DNA from 4 places in the Yersinia sp. SCPM-O-B-9106 (C-191) genome. Region 2 is predicted to be linked to each of the others. Evidence: predicted binding sites of a transcription regulator. Region 2 holds the regulator's gene; each other region holds the start of a gene.

Region 1 (3,208 bases), 2.1 Mb from region 2:
GCCCTGTTTAATTATTGATGATCCGGTTTCGCATACGCCGTTGGTGATACCGAAGGGGCGATTTTAGTTTTAATTTTTAAGATATAGATGGGGTTTGTTGATGGTGATCTGGTTCAGTTGTGAACGCCCCCAGATCATCCTCCAAAAACTAACCGGTCTGATAAAACATCAAATAATTAAGGTTTAGCCTTAAACATCCCCTCAATCCGTGCCAATAAATGACTCGCACTGTAATAATCTAACCGGAACGTATCATAGCCCGCGGCATAAACTCGATCATGTTCAATTGCTGGGATATGAGCTAAAAACTTATTATTTTTCAGTGCGTCAATCGCCGGTTGGTCGCCGGAGAATAGCAAAATAGTTTCACCGTTAAGGCCCTCGGCCAATTTCTCGCCACCCAGTTGGATGATATCTTTGCGGTGCCCCATGCTGGTGTTGCCTTTCACCGCATCAGGGACTTCTGCCAGTGTGAAGCCCAATTCCTGTAGTAGTTTTCCCTGTGCTGAATGCTCGGTCCATAAATTGGCAGTGCTGCCCGCCGCTTGATAGACAAACGCTGAAATCGGTTGTGGTGGCAGCGTAATATTCTGCTTTACCTCATTGAGTCGATTAGCGAATTTCTCAATAACTTGCTGTGCGTCAGCTTCATGCCCTGTTGCCTGGCCCAGCACGACGGCTAACTCTTGCCAACTTTTGTCATCATAATTAATGACTAATGTGGGGGCGATAACTGACAGCTGCTCATAGAGCTTCAAGGCCGAATCCCCGCCAGTGGCAGAAATAATAATTAAGTCCGGATTCATTCCCGCGACAGCTTCGGCATTGGGTTCCGTCTGGTACATTGGCACCAGTTTTTTGGCCTGTGCAACATCTGACCATTGTGTAAAGAAACCTTGATGGTCAGCCACTGTGGTGTCAGGCACGGTCGCCCCACTGGCAATCACAGGGGCATTGATAGCCAGCAAAGTCCCGGTAATGGTGATACTGGTGGACACAATCCGTTTGGGGGGATGTGTTAGTACCACCGGGCCTTTGGCCGTTTCTACTGTGCGGGTCCACGTAGCTGTACCCTCATTGCCTGATGATGGTGCTTGCTGATCCGCAGTTTCTTCCGCCGGTTTACAGGCAGACAAGCAGAAAATAAGGCCCAAAAGACCCAGTTTAGTCAATATTGACCGCCATTTTTTATACTGAATGTAATTGATATAAAAGGACATAACGGCATTTTCTCTTTCTATTTTAAGCCCCAGTTCTGGGGGGATATATAAATAAGATTCATCAATAACATATTTACATTGATTGACAATATGAATTCTTAGTCGTAATTTACCACGCACGAAAGGGAATGATAGTAATTATTATTACCATTACTATTTGCATTGTGATGGAGGTCTTTGTGCGGTACTTCAACTCTGAAGAACATGGCAGCTCTGAAGAACACGGCAGCTCTGCAGACATGCCCGTTAATTCGCCGTTTTCAGCTGTATCCTCAACATTTCTATTTACTTCAAAACATCAGAGTATCAAAACCCAGGGTATTTTCGAACGAATTAATCAAGCGGCACAAGGCCGTGCTGACCATGAAAATTCACTGCAATCAGCTCTACAATCGGCGTTCCAACGTGCACGTGATGCTGGACAACAACAGCCTATCATCGTCGGGGCCATACCTTTTGATGCCCGTCAGGCATCGTGCTTATTTATTCCGGAACATTATCAGGTTTGTGACCGCCAAGCTTTGGTAGATGCTGCGTGTGTTAATAGCCGCAGAGCGGTTACTGCCCTCGCCAGCCGCAGTTTGCCGGATGAAAATGAGTTCAAACATATTGTGGGGGAGGCTGTTGCTGCTTGTCAGTGCGGTGCAATCCATAAAGTTGTGCTGTCCCGTATTCTGGAAATTGATACAGACATCCCGGTTGATAGCGATCAGGTTATGAATCATTTACTGATCCAAAACAGCACGGCGCATCATTTTCGCGTGCCGCTTGCTGATGGTGGCGTATTACTCGGTGCCAGCCCTGAATTATTGGTGCGTAAACATCTGGCTGGGGTTTATACCAATCCGTTGGCTGGTTCGGCGAAACGGCAAGACGACCCACAACATGATTGGGATATTAGCCAGGCATTACTGGATTCAGAGAAAGACCAATATGAGCATCGGCTGGTTATCGACGAAATTCGCCGCTTATTGACGCCACATTGCTCAAGTCTGCATATCCCTTCACAACCTTCATTGATTAGCACCGCCGCGCTGTGGCACTTATCTTCCGCCATCAGCGGTGAGTTGGAAAACCCACAGATGCGGGTGTTAGAGCTGGCGAATCTGTTACACCCAACCCCCGCATTGTGTGGATTACCGACGCAAAAAGCCCGCCAGTTAATTCAACAATTAGAGCCTTTTGAGCGGGGGTTATTCAGCGGAATTGTGGGTTGGTGTGATGAACAGGGCAATGGTGAATGGGCGGTGATTATCCGGTGCGCCACGGTACATCCAACACAAGTGCGGCTATTTGCCGGGGCGGGCATTGTCGCTGCCTCACAACCCGCGCTGGAATGGGCAGAAACTGAAGCCAAATTGGGCACCATGCTCAATGCGATCGCCATCACCCGATCAGGAGTGCCGCTATGAGTATTGAATTTACCCGTTGGCCGCAAGAGTTTGCTCGTCGCTATCGCGAGAAAGGCTATTGGACAGACCAGCCGATGACGGAGATGTTGTCTCGCCAGTGCCAGCAGCGGCCAGAGGCGACGGCCATCATTTGTGGTGAGCGCCATATCAGTTATGCGCAGTTCGAGCAGGCAGCGCAGCAGTTGGCTGTGCGCTTAACCCATCAGGGCATGCGCCGTGGCGATACCGCCTTGGTTCAACTCCCCAATTGTGCTGAATTTTATCTGGTTTACTTTGCACTATTAAAAATCGGTGTTGCGCCCGTCAATGCATTATTCAGTCATAACCGATTGGAATTAAATGCTTATATTGAACAAATCCAACCGCGCTTACTGATTGCTGATGCCAGCCATAACCTGTTTGCCACAGGGGATTATTGCGCCGAATTACAGAAAAAAACGCCAATGCTGGAATTCCTCATTGTGGCGGGAAATACCGATTACGCTCAGTCGCTGGAGGCCTTGTTGTATAGCGAGGGGGGATTTAATGATCGGGATAATGAAACTGCCGAACTTTATCCCTCTGCGGCTGACGAAG
Region 2 (3,208 bases):
CAATGATTGGGCCAATAAAGGCTATGAAGTGGTCGCGTCCAACCCAGATTATGTCTATTTCGACATGCCGTATGAAGTTAACCCAAATGAACGCGGTTATTACTGGGCAACTCGCTTCAACGACGAAGCCAAAGTCTTTAGTTTCGCGCCGGATAACATGCCGCAAAATGCTGAAACCTCGGTCGACCGCGACGGTAATCACTTCAGCGCCAAGAGTGATAAACCTTGGCCGGGTGTGCACGGTATTTCAGGCCAATCATGGAATGAAACTGTTCGGACTGACGAACAGATGGAATACATGATTTTTCCGCGGGTATTACCACTGGCCGAACGTGCCTGGCATCGTGCGCCATGGGAGCAAGATTATAAAGCGGGCCGCGAGTACAAAGGTGGCGAAACCCATATGGTCGATACTAAGGCGTTGAACTCAGATTGGCAGCGTTTTGCCAATATTATGGGACAACGTGAATTGGCGAAACTGGATAAAGCCGGTGTTGCTTACCGCTTACCGGTTCCGGGGGCGCGTGTCGTTACAGGGGAGTTGGAAGCTAACATTTCCTTGCCGGGGCTGATTATCGAGTATTCCACTGATGGCGGTAAGCAATGGCAGAAATATGATGTCAAAGCCCAACCTAAAGTCAGCGGTGACGTGTTGATTCGCTCGACAAGTCCGGATGGTAAACGTAGTAGCCGTGCGGAGCCGGTTAAAGTCTGATTATTGCTGTCAAAGTGCTGTGTCTGATGTTAACTCCTGTTTGCCAGGCTTTTATACCCGTTATACTTCAAGCTGCATGTGCGTTGGCTGTCTTTGTTCGCCCCAGTCACTGACTTGTGTCAGCTCCTAGGGATTCGCTCAATTGCCGCCTTCCTGCAACTCGAATTATTTAGGGTATAGGTAAACAACATTATGTGAAGTTGAGTTGATGGTTTTTTCCCCGGCGAGTCCGGGGTTTTTTTTGTTTCAAATTCATGTGAATGGCCATTAAATGAGTAATGAAAAAATGAATTTGTCACGAAGAGAGGGATGCAGGAGATCAGTAACAAAAATGACCACCTGACTCCCAACTGAAATAACTTGTGGGAAAGGCGGCCATCTTGCGAATTGCTTATTTCAGCATTATGTGAAAATCTTTATATGATCAATGAGATAAAACCATATTATTTTGGATCGTGCGCAGACTCGTCTTCACGGCAATTGCCAGTGGCACAGTGGCCATAGAGATACAGGCTATGATTGGTCAGCTTGATGCCATGCTTTTCAGCAATATCACGTTGCTGTTTTTCAATCTCTTCATTGCTAAATTCAATCACTTTGCCGCAATCCAAGCAAATCAGATGATCGTGATGATGCTGTTGCGTCAATTCAAAGACTGATTTACCGCCTTCGAAATTGTGGCGGGTCACAATACCAGCATCATCAAACTGGTTCAGTACGCGGTAAACCGTCGCCAGACCAATTTCTTCACCGATATCGATCAGCTTTTTATAAAGATCTTCCGCGCTGACGTGATGGTTAACCGGATCTTGTAACACTTCCAGAATCTTAAGCCGGGGCAGCGTTACTTTAAGGCCTGCATTTTTTAAGGCTTTGTTGTTGTCAGTCATGCGGATTCAGTCCTATTACTATCGATTCAAATTAAGGCCGTTCAGCCTATGACATCCGTGGCGCAATATTCTCAATTGCGTCTCATTATAGAACTGCTAGCCCCAAATGAAAACCGTGGTTGTTAACAAAGATATAATTGCACACTTTGCCCCATTAATCATGCAATGTATTGATGGGTGGGATTGTTGCATCATTTAAGTATATGGTTGCTGGGTGTAACGTTACAAATTTGTAGCGGTTTATTTTCATTTTGCACGGATGAATATGCGGATCTGTGGGCGGCTTAACAAGTCTATTCGTCATCCTTCAAGCTGCATGTGCGTTGGCTGCTCTCGTTACTCGGCCAGTCAATGATTCGGGCCTCACTCACTTGCCGCTTTCCTGCAACTCGAATTATTTAGGGTATATAGCGAGAGGCGTTAGAGGTAACGGAAACGCGGTTTGATGTTTAACATCACCCTCGCGTTTCCGACACGGCAAGTTAACCGGTAATTTCAGCGAGATTCAGTTCTTCACTGATCTGTTTTACCCAAGCGCTAACACGTTCATTCGTCAATTCTGGCTGGCGATCTTCATCAATAGCTAAACCGACAAAGTGATCATCATCCGCCAAGCCTTTGGAGGCTTCGAAGTGGTAGCCTGCGGTTGGCCAGTGGCCGACAATAGCAGCACCGCGTGGTTCGATGATATCGCGCACAGTCCCCATCGCATCACAGAAATATTCTGCGTAATCTTCTTGGTCGCCGCAACCGAACAACGCGACCAGCTTGCCGTTGAAATCGATCTCTTCCAGTGTCGGGAAGAAATCATCCCAATCACACTGGGCTTCACCGTAATACCAGGTTGGGATACCGATCAGCAGAATATCGAAGCTTTCTAAATCTTCTTTGCTGCTTTTGGCAATGTCATGAACCTCAGCAACATCTTTGCCCAGTTGCTTTTGGATCATCTTGGCAATGTTTTCGGTATTGCCAGTATCGCTGCCAAAGAAAATGCCTACAGTTGCCATATAACTTAATACCCTTAAATTCAAATAGTTATGCAAATTACTGAGCGCTCTGCCCAATAATATAACACATGTATAGGGCCATATAATGCCAGAAAATCTCGCCAGGCCGATATCAAGTTTATGCGATATAAAATTTTTGTGAGTCGCTCAACCTTATAACGTCATTGCCGATAACCTTCATGTAACCGAAAGGTTGCAATTTGCGGTGCCAGGGGGGAAACCGTCAAATGAAAATTTGCCGGGAAAGGAGTTGTCGTTAGCTGTATGGAACGTCCTTTATTGCTTTTCGGTCATCAAATAACACCAGGATTTTAACGGTAAGTATCCGATATATAAGGGGAACTAACATGCAGTTTTTAAGAAATATTACCATCAGAGCCGCACTACTTTGGGTGCTTGGGGCTTTTTGCCTGCTATGGGGCGGAGTATCGGGTTATACATTGTTATCACTGAATCAACTAACACAATCCACTAATGCCAGCAGTGTGTTGGTTGAAAATATGAATTTGGTCAATCAGGGGACGGATCAATATTTTCGGATGGTTACACGCCTGGCCCGTTCAGTAGATTATCGACAGGGCGGTAATATTGCG
Region 3 (3,208 bases), 2.1 Mb from region 2:
GTGGTTTCTTTGTTAGATTGGGTCACTTTATCCAATGTTGCCGCCAGTGTATCGCGGTCGACCTGCTGATCGCCGACATACAGCTGGTTATCAGCTTTCACTGTCAGAAAAACCGGCTTCTCTGGGCGCGGCTGTGGCACCGCTGAAGATGCCGGTAAGTCCACTTTAATATCAACCGTTGCCAATGGTGCTGCCACCATAAAGATAATCAGCAATACCAGCATGACATCGATGAAAGGTGTCACGTTAATTTCGTGCAGTTCACCACTTTCATCGAGGTTATCGTTCATCCGCATGGCCATAAATCACCCCGCACGCAATTGGTGAGGCTGCTTAGGTGACTTTGCTTCAGCGCTGCTGCTCAAATCAAGATCACGGCTCAGCAATAATAATACCTGTGCAGCAACATCCCCTACCTGAGCGCGGTAAGAACCAATCAGGCGAGCGAAAATGTTATAGATAACCACCGCAGGAATTGCGGCAACCAAGCCAAGTGCTGTTGCCAGCAAAGCTTCGGCAATACCCGGAGCAACAACAGCCAGATTAGTCGTCTGTGAGTGGGCAATACCGATAAAGCTGTTCATGATGCCCCAAACAGTACCAAACAAACCGACAAACGGAGAAATGGCACCGATTGTCGCCAAGAAGCCATTACCTTTGCCCATTTGGCGGCTAATGGCAGCAACACGGCGCTCCAGACGAAAAGCAGTACGTTCTTTAATGCCGTTGTTATCGTTTGATTCTGCCGATAATAGGCGTTCGTTTTGCGCTTCACGCAGTAATAGACCGCTGATGCTCTCTGGAGAGAAAACCTCTGCTCGCTCAGACGCGGTATCAAGATCAGTAACCGCGCCGATAACCTCGTGTTCTTGCCGTAAACGGCGGCGTGCTCGGAATAATTCAGTACCTTTGGAAAACAGAATGGTCCAGGTCACGATTGATGCCAATACCAAGCCAATCATTACGCCTTTCACCACCACATCAGCATGTTGATACATGCCCCAAACGGAGAGATCCATCGCCAAGCCTTGTGGGGCAGGAGCCGTTAATGGCTGAACTGACGGTGCCGATATTGTGGGTACTACAGCTTCTGCATTAGCAGGGGCTGCTACAGATGTAATTTCCGGTGCAGGTAACGGCGTTGATGTTGCTGTCGTCGTTGGTGTCGTAACTGATGCAGCGACTGCGCTACTGTTGCCCGGTGCGGCGAATGCATGACCGGTTAAACCTGCCACCAGCAATAATGCCATCGCGCCTTTCATCATTCGGCCTTGCACGAATGATTTGTCTTTAATCTTTTTGTCAGCTGTTTTCACGCTGCGCCTCCACCCAATATGCATATCAATTTAAGGACGAAATCAGCTGCCGATCATATCAAACAAACTGGGGATTGATAGTAATTATCATTAGTATTTACGCCTATTTTTTGAGAAAAAATAAGAATCCCCCTGATATCAGGGACTACGCAGCAGGATCAACGGATAAACATTCTGAGCTGTACAGATTGAGTGACACTTTATGTAAAAATAAAAAAGGATTAATTGCAGAGAGCGCTTTTGCATGAATTAAGCCCTCTCCTAACGGCCTCCCCTTAATAAATTTCCTATTTCGTCACTTACACAGCATTTTTCCATTACAAATCTGCGGAAAACAGCGAGTCACCCTCTTTAGTTTTTTTCATGGTGAAAGCTACCCTCTCATTACAATCATCATGCTAACGTAAGGAATAAATACATCCCAATAATGAATGCTGACCATGGAATAATGGGCATGCTGATGAGAAGGTGGCAAAGCGATTATGTCTGCAAATAAACCCACGATAGAAAAATTGGAAACAATCTTAGTTAGCGCTGGCAGAAGTCAGAAATTCACCCAAGGCTCGGTCAATACCGTCATTCAGCGCGCATCCTCTTTGGTTTTTGAGTCAGTAAAAGCCAAAAAGCACGCCACAATTAATCGCGGAAATGGGGCGCTATTTTATGGCCGCAGAGGCACGCTAACCCATTTTTCTTTGCAAGAAGCGATGACAGAACTGGAAGGCGGCGCGGGTTGTGTGCTTTATCCTTGCGGTGCTGCCGCGATTAGTAATGCCATTTTGTCATTTGTTTCCACCGGCGATCATGTGTTGATGACTGGCTCGGCTTATGAACCGGCACAAAGTTTTTGCGATAAAATCTTATCGCGTATGAATATCACCACCACTTATTTTGATCCCATGATAGGGGCCGAAATAGCCTCGTTGATCACACCGCAAACTAAAGTGGTTTTTCTCGAGTCGCCCGGTTCCATCACGATGGAAGTGCAAGATATTCCCGCGATAGTCAAAGCCATTCGCGCGGTTTCTCCAGAGATGATTATCATCATGGACAATACGTGGGCGGCTGGCGTGCTGTTTAAAGCCCTGGATTTTGATATTGATATCTCCATCCAATCAGGAACTAAATATATTATTGGTCATTCCGATGCCATGCTGGGGATTGCGGTCGCCAACACCCGCTGTTGGGAGCAACTGCGCGAAGATTCTTATCTAATGGGGCAAATGGTGGATGCTGATACCGCCTATCTTGCCAGCCGGGGCTTACGCACGCTGAGTGTGCGTTTAAAGCAGCATGAAAAAAACAGTATCGAAATCGCAAACTGGCTGATTCAGCGCCCGGAAGTTGCGGCGGTCTATCACCCTGCCCTGCCCGGCTGCAAAGGCCATGAATTCTACAAACGAGATTTCACCGGCTGCAATGGTTTGTTTTCTTTTGAGTTAAAAGAAGAGTTAACCCAGCAGCAGTTAGAGGCTTATCTCGACCACTTTACCCATTTCAGTATGGCTTTCTCGTGGGGCGGGTTTGAGTCTTTGATTCTGGGGTATCAACCCAAGGATATCCGGGCCATCCGCAAATATGAGGGTGAGGGAATCAAAGGCACATTGTTCCGTTTACACATTGGGCTAGAGAATGTACAAGATTTGCAGGACGATTTAACCGCTGGGTTTGAGCGCATCAAAGCTTCGCAGTAACATTTATGAGCGCTATGGTTTGTGAATGTGCGGTCAAAGTCTCCGCACATTCATCCTCTCTTACACAAATAGTGTCAACGGCACGTATATATGCCCTTAAAAATTCGGTTATTGAGGATAAGATCAATGTGGATTAGCGCCATTACCGATACACTAGATAAAACCTTATAACAATATTCTCACACGATAGGCAAACAG
Region 4 (3,208 bases), 100 kb from region 2:
ATCACCATCACGACTAACTCGCGTGCAGTCTCTCAGACGGGTTTATATCTTTAACCCGTCTGACTGATAAACCTAAAGCAGACTCGCCAGCAGATAACCATTTAATCCAATTACGCACAAGACAACAAATTTACCCAGAATCTGAGTCAGTTTGTTATCAACCAACTCCCCCATCAATTCTTTATTGCCGGTGAATACCAATAACGGCACCAGCGCCAATGCAATGCCAAAGCTCAGTAAAACTTGGCTCATCACCAGTATTTTAGTCGCGTCCATGCCGATCATAATGACAATAAAGGACGGCAACATAGTGATCGCGCGGCGTAGCCACATTGGAATATAAAAGTGCACAAACCCCTGCATCACCACTTGCCCAGCCATGGTGCCCACCACTGTCGATGACAGGCCGGCGGCAACCAAACTCAAGCCAAAAACTGTAGCGGCAGCATTGCCCAGCAAGGGTTGCAAGGTCAAATAGGCTTCTTCGATTTCGGCAACATGTTGATAACCATTGAAATGGAAAGCCGCAGCAGCGGTTGCCATCATGGCCAAATTCACAAAACCAGCAATCGTCATGGCAATCGCCACATCAAACTTGGTTGAGGCGTAGCGCTCAGTTTTGGATTCTTTGCTTTCCGTCTGTGTTAATGCTGAATGCAGGTAAATGACGTGCGGCATAATTGTCGCCCCCAAGACCCCGGCGGCTAAAAACACCGCGTTACTGTTAGGTAAGCTCGGAATAATCATCCCGCGCCCCAGGGCCGCCAGTTCAGGTTGAGAGAAAATCAGTTCAACAATATAAGATGCCGCGACGAACAAAAGCAGCCCACCAATCACCATTTCGATTGGCTTTTGCCCACGGTTTTGCAGCATAAGAATGAGGAAAGTGGCGATGCCAGTCAGTACCGCACCTTGTAGCAGTGTTACACCCAGCAGCAATTTGAAGCCGATAGCGGCTCCGATAAACTCGGCCAAGTCTGTTGCCATCACGATAATCTCGGCCTGCACCCAGTAAGCCCATACTACCGGGCGTGGGAAACGATCACGAATATGCTCCGCCAGATTCTTACCGGTCGCGATCCCAAGTTTTGCTGACAGCAATTGGACTAACATCGCCATGACATTAGCCCACACCACCACCCATAAGAGAGTATAGCCAAAGGTAGCTCCGGCTTGAATGTTAGTCGCAAAGTTACCGGGGTCGATATAGGCAATGGCAGCAATAAAGGCAGGCCCCATCAGGGAGAGTTTGATCCTCCTTGAGTTACGGCGGGGTGTATCGACAGCACGGCTATTCAACATTCAGTATTACCCTTGGAAATTTACGGCTACTCTCTTATCACCCATAATATCTAAATGATAATAATTATCAAGCGCATTTAGAATGGTGAAACTTATCTCTCTGATAGCTAATACCGCGTAATCTGCCGTGCAGTAAGGGAGGCGCTCTTGGTTTCTGAAAAATTGTGTTAAATACTGCATCGCAATTTCCGAGCTCGCTCACTACAATTGTTCAAACTAGCATATTTACACTATCCCTGTAGCATATTATTAACATCCTATTTTTTGTGATCAACCCCACTAATTTGTTTGCATTTATGAAAGTGAATTTCTATATTTGCGGTCTATATCTCGTTTTTAATGTAGCCGTTACATAAAATGTCCACCAAAACCTAGTCTGCCTCTAATTTGGAGCACATATGTCCCATATTCTACAGTTTGCGTTGGCCTTAGTCGTAGTGGCCATATTGGCTCTTGTTATCTGCAAAGATCGCAAAAGCATCCGCATTCGGTTTGTTATTCAATTATTGGTTATTGAAGTGTTGCTGGCGTACTTCTTCCTCCATTCAGAAGTTGGATTAGGTTTTGTGAAAGGATTCGCGGGCTTTTTCGACAAATTACTGGGGTTCGCTGCTACCGGCACTGATTTTGTCTTCGGTAACATGGGGGATAAAGGCCTCGCATTCTTCTTCCTGAGAGTGCTGTGTCCTATCGTCTTTATTTCTGCTCTCATTGGTATTCTGCAGTACATTAAAGTTCTGCCCGTCATTATTCGTATTATTGGGACTTTATTGTCCAAAGTTAACGGCATGGGTAAGCTGGAATCATTCAACGCAGTCAGTTCACTGATTCTGGGCCAATCTGAAAACTTCATCGCCTATAAAGATATTTTAGGCAAAATGTCTGAAAAACGCATGTACACCATGGCAGCAACGGCAATGTCGACAGTCTCGATGTCAATTGTCGGTGCTTATATGTCAATGCTGGACGCGAAATTCGTGGTCGCCGCGCTGGTGCTTAACATGTTCAGCACCTTTATCGTGTTGTCGCTAATCAACCCGTATAAAGCTGAGGATGAAGAAGAGTTACAGCTGAGCAACTTGCATGAAGGTCAAAGCTTCTTTGAAATGCTGGGTGAATACATCTTGGCCGGTTTCAAAGTTGCCATTATCGTAGCAGCAATGCTGATTGGTTTTATCGCATTGATTGCTGCGATGAATGCTCTGTTTAGCCTGCTGTTTGGTATTAGCTTCCAGGGTATTTTGGGCTATGTCTTCTTCCCGTTTGCTTGGGTAATGGGCATTCCTGCTCATGAAGCCTTGCAAGTCGGCGGTATAATGGCAACCAAATTGGTTTCTAACGAATTTGTGGCCATGATGGACTTGCAGAAAGTGGCATCAGAATTGTCACCACGTAGTGTGGGTATTCTGTCCGTATTCCTGGTTTCATTCGCTAACTTCTCTTCCATCGGCATCGTCGCCGGTGCGATTAAAGGCCTGAATGAGCACCAAGGTAATGTCGTTTCTCGTTTTGGCTTGAAGCTGCTGTACGGCTCTACACTGGTCAGTGTGCTGTCTGCGTCTATCGCGGGCCTGGTACTCTAAGTATCAGAAAATAATCTCTAAAGAGGCGCTACGGCGCCTTTTTTTATGCCTGTGATTCGAGGGCATGCTATTTGATGTAATGATGCTTATTGGCAGGTTAAAAAGCTAAAGATATAAGTCGGTAAAAAGAAATGGGGGAAATAGCTATTTGGAAGTTTTGGGGGGTTACTAAGATACTAGATATAATGGTGGGTCGTGCGGGATGACTCGGCCGCTGGCCTCGCCCTTCGGGTCAACGCTGAAGCGTTGCTGTCTCGCTTCGCTCGGCTCGAACCTGAACGCAGGGTCTCACCCACACGATATCGTGTAGTATGCAACTTCTG

The links. The regulator Fur, encoded in region 2, represses iron uptake genes when iron is present. The targets are predictions, from matches to a motif close to ATAATAATGAGAACNACTATCAA.
Positions count from the first base shown of each region.
Region 1: the regulator Fur is predicted to act here: its motif matches at 1,349-1,371, upstream of OP863_RS16845 (isochorismate synthase).
Region 3: the regulator Fur is predicted to act here: its motif matches at 1,391-1,413, upstream of exbB (tol-pal system-associated acyl-CoA thioesterase).
Region 4: the regulator Fur is predicted to act here: its motif matches at 1,351-1,373, upstream of OP863_RS05945 (Nramp family divalent metal transporter).

Region 1 covers NZ_CP110791.1:3,711,875-3,715,082, reverse strand. The annotation lists gene OP863_RS16855 (ABC transporter ATP-binding protein) at 1-67, shown strand, start outside; gene fepB (Fe2+-enterobactin ABC transporter substrate-binding protein) at 177-1,220, opposite strand; gene OP863_RS16845 (isochorismate synthase) at 1,460-2,632, shown strand; gene OP863_RS16840 ((2,3-dihydroxybenzoyl)adenylate synthase) at 2,629-3,208, shown strand, end outside.
Region 2 covers NZ_CP110791.1:1,401,269-1,404,476, forward strand. The annotation lists gene OP863_RS06430 (beta-N-acetylhexosaminidase) at 1-715, shown strand, start outside; gene fur (ferric iron uptake transcriptional regulator) at 1,159-1,605, opposite strand; gene fldA (flavodoxin FldA) at 2,088-2,615, opposite strand; gene OP863_RS06445 (methyl-accepting chemotaxis protein) at 2,963-3,208, shown strand, end outside.
Region 3 covers NZ_CP110791.1:3,751,636-3,754,843, forward strand. The annotation lists gene exbD (TonB system transport protein ExbD) at 1-302, opposite strand, end outside; gene exbB (tol-pal system-associated acyl-CoA thioesterase) at 306-1,316, opposite strand; gene metC (cystathionine beta-lyase) at 1,799-3,010, shown strand.
Region 4 covers NZ_CP110791.1:1,300,538-1,303,745, reverse strand. The annotation lists gene OP863_RS05950 (DUF2502 domain-containing protein) at 1-17, shown strand, start outside; gene OP863_RS05945 (Nramp family divalent metal transporter) at 73-1,302, opposite strand; gene OP863_RS05940 (NupC/NupG family nucleoside CNT transporter) at 1,701-2,885, shown strand; RNA gene OP863_RS05935 (RtT sRNA) at 3,072-3,197, opposite strand.